2 linked regions of the Phyllobacterium zundukense genome follow. The protein of the gene in region 1 interacts with the protein of each later gene in a pairwise test. Links are inferred from orthologs where the notes say so. Each region holds a gene or a part of one and is shown in the gene's direction. Other genes may lie near its edges.

Evidence for each region. The genes of interacting proteins can lie anywhere in the genome.
Region 2: the proteins of secG (region 1) and secA interact in binary tests that used the Escherichia coli proteins (3 or more experiments, as listed by UniProt). The link is inferred for Phyllobacterium zundukense from one-to-one orthologs.

The regions. Positions count from the first base shown.
Region 1 is NZ_CP104973.1:3,091,980-3,095,044, reverse strand. The notes cover bases 30-3,021. They hold secG (preprotein translocase subunit SecG), read left to right. Parts: upstream 30-1,278; coding sequence 1,279-1,764; downstream 1,765-3,021. Other genes in these bases: N8E88_RS27495 (CTP synthase), read left to right, coding at 2,797-3,021; N8E88_RS27500 (L,D-transpeptidase), read left to right, coding at 1,976-2,650; tpiA (triose-phosphate isomerase), read left to right, coding at 401-1,165; N8E88_RS27515 (peptidylprolyl isomerase), read right to left, coding at 30-248. Also shown: more of N8E88_RS27515, read right to left, coding at 1-29; more of N8E88_RS27495, read left to right, coding at 3,022-3,065. UniProt on the Escherichia coli protein: Subunit of the protein translocation channel SecYEG. Overexpression of some hybrid proteins has been thought to jam the protein secretion apparatus resulting in cell death; while this may be true it also results in FtsH-mediated degradation of SecY.
Region 2 is NZ_CP104973.1:1,824,327-1,827,714, reverse strand. The notes cover bases 74-3,388. They hold secA (preprotein translocase subunit SecA), read left to right. Parts: upstream 74-461; coding sequence 462-3,188; downstream 3,189-3,388. Other genes in these bases: N8E88_RS21370 (lipopolysaccharide biosynthesis protein), read left to right, coding at 3,317-3,388; N8E88_RS21380 (peptidylprolyl isomerase), read right to left, coding at 74-191. In the rest of the region: more of N8E88_RS21380, read right to left, coding at 1-73. UniProt on the Escherichia coli protein: Required for protein export, interacts with the SecYEG preprotein conducting channel.

The DNA.
Region 1 (3,065 bases):
ATGGCATCCGCCTGCTCGCGCGTGAGCCGCTGACCGAAGCGCTGCGACAGTGCAGCCAGTTGGCGGTCGTAGGCCAAGCGGTAATCGACCGGCGACACTTCGGAATGTCCAGCGCGAATGGCTGCGGTACCGCTTATTGCGCCGAGGATTGTGCTGGAAACACCCCATCCGGCAAAGCTGACCACGAGAAGGCCCATGAGCACTTTTGCCACCCAGGTTTGTGCAACATTGCGGAGAGAGTCGAGCATTAAAAGTCACCGTATCAGTCAAGAGGCTTATTTGAATCCATAGGGGAATAGCGTCATGGAAGGCTTGTGTCGATTGCTTTATCGAGTGAATTTGCTAGTCAGACACGCAAATGCCTGAGAAATTGCCAAAACAATCGCATAAGGAACGCTCAATGACCCCAGATGTCCGTCCGCTCGTTGCTGGTAACTGGAAGATGAATGGTACCGGAGAGTCGCTCGAGGAACTGCGTATCATCGTCAACCGGCCGAATTCCGCGATTGGCGAGAAGATCGACGCGTTGATCTGTGTGCCCGCAACGCTTGTCTTCCGTGCCGCTCAATCCGTCGAGGGTGAAGCCTTGAGCATCGGCGGACAGGATTGCCACCCAAAAAAGTCAGGTGCGCATACCGGTTGTATCTCGGCGGACATGCTGAAAGATGCCGGCGCATCCCATGTTATTGTCGGACATTCCGAACGCCGGGCGGACAATGGCGAAACGGATGAAATCGTCAATGCAAAGGCGAGGGCAGCGTGGGAAGCGGGGCTTGTGGCCATCATCTGCATTGGCGAGACAGGAACTCAGCGCCAGACCGGCGCTACGCTCGACGTGGTTGCTGCACAACTTGCAGGTTCGATTCCCGATGGTGCCAACGCCAGCAACAGCATCATTGCCTACGAACCCATATGGGCAATTGGAACCGGTCTGACACCGACTGCGACGGATGTACAGGAAGTGCATGCCCTTATCCGTTCGGCGTTGAGCACGCGTTTTGGGGATGAGGGTGATACGATGCGTATCCTCTACGGCGGATCGGTAAAGCCAGGCAACGCGGTGGAGCTTCTGGGGGTTGAAAATGTCGACGGCGCGCTTGTCGGTGGCGCGAGCTTGAAAGCAGCGGACTTCCTCGCCATCTGTGAGGCATATCATTCCTTGTGAAGGTTGCGAGTAGCTGCTCCAGCGACAAGAAAACTGTCGTCTGATGGGCTTGGTTTATTGGTCGATACGGTGTAAAGAGCCGCGTCCGACCCCTAGAAAGCAGAAAATACCCCATGCAAACCGTCGTCATCGTGATTCATCTTCTGATTGTACTTGCCCTTGTCGGGGTCGTGCTCATGCAGCGCTCCGAGGGTGGCGGTCTTGGAATTGGTGGCGGCTCCGGCTTTATGACGGCCCGAGGCGCCGCAAACGTGCTGACACGGGCGACGGCGATTCTTGCAACGGGTTTCTTCATTACGTCTTTGGCGCTCGGCATCATGGCCCGCTACGGGGAAAATCCGACTGACATTCTCAACCGTATTCCTACAACCACCGGCACGCAGCCCGCAGGCCAGCAGCCTCCAACGAGCGGCGGCATTCTCAACCAGTTGGGTGGCCCTTCGTCCAATAATGCAACGCCGCCTGCCTCCAATGAGGCAGCCCCAGGTTCGGCAGGGCCAGGCACCACTGCTCCGGCTGCGCCCGAATCGACGCTACCTGCGCCGACAGCTCCGGTTACGCCCGCGCAGCCGGCAAATCCGGTCCCGAATTCGCAGTAATTCGGACCGCTAAATCGTTTGATTGACGGAAGTGCGTAAAAGGTGTTGCGCTTCCGCAACCTTCTGATGCGAACAATGAATCCGTGGTATTCTTCACAGCGATTTGCATTGAGAAGAAACTGGTCTTCGGATATCGCGATATCAGATCGGCCTTGGGGGCCTCGCAAACGCTGCTGATGGCGTTTTGCAATCTACGCGGGAACTTTAAACTATGCTGTCACGTCGCTCTCTGCTTTTAGGAATGTCGCTCCTGGCCCTGTCTGGCCCGGCGTCTGCAGAACCAATTATCAAAAAAATTCTGAATCCATTCGGTCTTGGCGGCAATGACAATACCGGTGCCCAAGCGGCAGCGCAGCCGATCGAGGTTGCAGAAGTTCGTAAGCCGGTGCAGCCTGCCAAAGCCAAGAACAAATACGGCATCGACCCGAAATTCATGCCACAGGACGTCGAGTTCACGGGCTACAAGCCGGGCACGATCGTGATTGATCCGAAGGCAAAGTTCCTCTACCTCGTCGAAAGCTCGTACACGGCTCGCCGCTATGGTATTGCAGTCGGCAAGGAGGGCTTGGAATTCAAGGGCACAGCCGTGGTCCAGACGAAACGTGAATGGCCACGCTGGATTCCGACCAAAGAGATGATTGAACGTGAGCCTGCCCACTACGCCAAATATGAAAACGGCATGGATGGCGGCCCAGGCAATCCGCTCGGTGCGCGCGCACTTTACCTGTCGCAGGGTAACAAGGACACGCACATCCGCATTCATGGAACGATCGTGCCGTCGAGCATTGGAAGCTCCGCATCGAATGGTTGCTTCCGTATGGTCAATGACCATGTAATCGATCTTTACAACCGCGTCAGCATTGGCACGGAAGTTATTGTTCTGTAAGAACTATTGTTGAATTTGTTGAAACGGCCAGACCTCGCGTCTGGCCGTTTCGTTTGAAATGAAAAATGATTGGAACGGGGAAAACGGCTTTCGGGCCGAATTTTTTTGTGGCCAAATCACTTGCAAAGGACTAACGAGATAAGCCCATGGCCCGATATGTTTTCATCACTGGCGGCGTGGTTTCTTCCCTCGGAAAAGGCATCGCTGCTGCCGCTTTGGCGGCACTCCTCCAGGCTCGTGGATACCGTGTACGGATTCGCAAGCTCGACCCTTATCTCAACGTTGACCCCGGCACGATGTCGCCATATCAGCATGGCGAGGTCTTTGTGACCGATGATGGCGCTGAAACTGACCTTGACCTCGGTCACTACGAGCGCTTCACCGGGCGTCCTGCCAACAAACAGGACAATATCAC
Region 2 (3,388 bases), 1.3 Mb from region 1 along the record:
ACATCCTTGTTTGTGATCTTGCTGCCGTTGATTGTTGCAAGCACTTTATCGGGATCGGCCTTGGCTGTGTCCGCCTGTGCTGGCTTGGCAGGTTCCGTCTTACCGGCTTCCTGGGCCATTGCCACGGAAGATATACCGGTCAAAAGTGCAGCGACAGTCATTAATGAAAGGGTTTTACGCAATTGGTTCATGGGTCAATTTCTCCTTGGGAGGACCGGTACGGGCTATGAATACGGCAGAATTTTGCCATGAGGCTGCGATCGATCGCTTGTTGCTTCAACATTGACATCATTCGTGCCCCCTCTTATCTGTCCATCGGCTTTGCGTCCAGATAGCTTGGCAACAGATAGACTTATACCTTGGGCTTGGTGTCCGTATTGTATCAGGCGTCTTGAATGTCAGGCTTTGGATGCCTCAAATGCCATAGTTGCTGGCAAAACGTATTATAGAGAGGACCAGGGATGGTCAGTTTCGGCGGCCTCGCCCGCAAGATTTTCGGCTCCTCGAATGAGCGCCGCGTCCGCAGCTTCAAACCCCGCGTTGACCAGATCAATGCGCTTGAGGCAGAAATCTCGTCGCTTACGGACGATGAGCTCAAGGCAAAAACCGCGGAATTTCGCGAAAAGCTCGCCAATGGCACCAAACTCGACGATCTGCTTGTTCCGGCCTTTGCCGTGGCACGTGAAGCTGCCAAGCGTGTTCTTGGCATGCGCCCCTTCGACGTCCAGCTGATCGGCGGAATGGTCCTGCACAATGGCGGCATTTCCGAGATGCGCACCGGCGAAGGCAAAACGCTCGTTGCGACCCTGCCCGTCTATCTGAATGCGCTTGAAGGCAAAGGCGTTCATGTCGTCACTGTGAACGACTACCTCGCCACCCGCGATGCGCACTGGATGGGGCAGATTTATAACTTCCTCGGACTCTCTTACGGCATCATCGTGCATGGTCTCGATGATGAAGAGCGTGCCAAGGCCTATAACGCCGATATCACCTACGCCACCAATAACGAACTCGGCTTCGATTACCTGCGCGACAATATGAAATATGAGCGCGCCCAGATGGTGCAGCGCCCGCACAACTACGCCATCGTCGACGAAGTGGATTCGATCCTCGTCGATGAAGCGCGCACGCCGCTGATCATCTCCGGCCCGCTCGATGACCGGTCCGATTTCTACAATCTCATCGATGCGTTCATCAAACCATTGAACCCCGAAGACTATGAGATCGACGAGAAGCAGAAGACGGCGATCTTTACCGAGGAGGGCACCGAGAAGCTCGAAAACCTCCTGAGGGACGCCGGTCATCTCAAGGGCGAAGGCCTTTACGATATCGAGAACGTTGCTGTCGTGCACCACGTCAACAATGCTTTGCGAGCGCACAAGCTCTTCCAGAAGGACAAGGACTACATCGTTCGCAACGACGAAATCGTTATCATCGATGAGTTCACCGGCCGCATGATGCCGGGCCGCCGCTTCTCGGAAGGCCTGCACCAGGCGCTTGAAGCGAAGGAACATGTGACGATCCAGCCGGAAAATCAGACACTGGCCTCGATCACCTTCCAGAACTATTTCCGCATGTACAAGAAGCTTGCCGGCATGACCGGTACGGCTTCAACCGAAGCGGAAGAATTCGGCAACATCTACGGTCTCGAAGTGACTGAAATTCCGACCAATGTTCCCGTTCAGCGTCTCGACGAGGACGACGAGGTCTACCGCACCGTCGAGGAAAAATACAAGGCGATCGTTCGCGATATCCGTGAAGCCACGGCCAAGGGCCAGCCTATTCTCGTTGGCACCACGTCGATCGAGAAATCCGAGCAACTGGCTGAACGCCTGCGCAAGGAAGGTTTCAAGGACTTCCAGGTCTTGAATGCCCGCTACCATGAACAGGAAGCCCATATCGTCGCGCAAGCCGGTGTTCCAGGTGCCATCACCATCGCCACCAACATGGCAGGCCGCGGTACCGACATTCAGCTTGGCGGCAATCTGGAAATGCGCATAGCGCGCGAACTCGACGATATGGCCGAGGGCGAAGAGCGCAAGGCAAAAGAAGCTGCGATCAGGGCCGATATCGCCAAGCTCAAGGAAAAGGCACTTGCGGCCGGCGGGCTTTACGTTCTTGCGACCGAACGCCATGAAAGCCGCCGCATCGACAATCAGTTGCGTGGCCGTTCAGGCCGTCAGGGCGATCCCGGCCGCTCGAAATTCTTCCTGTCGCTGCAGGACGATCTGATGCGGATTTTCGGTTCCGAACGCATGGATGGCATGCTGCAGAAGCTTGGCCTCAAGGAAGACGAAGCCATCGTCCATCCCTGGATCAACAAGGCGCTGGAAAAAGCGCAGAAGAAGGTCGAGGCGCGTAACTTCGATATCCGCAAGAACCTTCTGAAATATGACGACGTGATGAACGATCAGCGCAAGGTGATCTTCGAGCAGCGCATCGAATTGATGGACAGCACCGATCTCAGCGATACCACCAGAGAAATGCGCGAGGATGTGGTGGACGATCTGATCGCGCGCTACACGCCCGAAGGCGCTTACGCGGAACAATGGAAGATCACCGAGCTCGACGAGGATGTACGCAACATTCTCAATCTCAATCTGCCGATCACCGAATGGGCCCTCGAAGACGGCATTACGCCGGATGACATCAGGGAACGCCTGATGGAAGCCGTCGAGAAGGCAGCCGCCGATCGTGCCGAGCGGTTTGGTCCGGAAATCATGGCCTATGTCGAGAAGTCCGTCATTCTGCAAACCCTCGATGCCCTGTGGCGCGAACATCTGGTCAATCTCGATCATCTTCGCTCGGTCGTCGGATTCCGCGGTTACGCCCAGCGCGACCCGCTCAACGAGTACAAGAGCGAAGGCTTCGAACTCTTCCAGACGCTGCTGGCCAATTTGCGCCAGAACGTGACCAGCCAGTTGATGCGCGTGGAACTCGTGCGCGAGGCCGCAAGCGCGCCCGAGCCGGAATTGCCGGTGATGGAAGCACACCACCTCGATGGCCTCACGGGTGAGGACGACTTCGGTGGCGGCAGTGTTCTCGCGGTACAGCAGGACCTGCGTGTCGTTGATCCCAAGGATCGCGATCCGAATAACCCGCAGACATGGGGCAAGGTTGGCCGCAACGAAGCCTGCCCCTGCGGTTCGGGCAAGAAATACAAGCACTGTCACGGTGCTTTCGTCTGATGAACCCAAAGGCCGCGTCACAACGCGGCCTTTTCTCTTGTTCCAACAGCACAAGCCGTTGACTTTCCGAACCGTTTCTAAACGTTTACGCAGTAAGCGTCTTGCATTGGAAACGAGTGGAGCTGCCCTTGCGAATTTCTGCGGTCAAAGCTGCAGACCGGTATCTGCCGGGGAACCTGTCGAAGCAGCTCCGTCCGTGG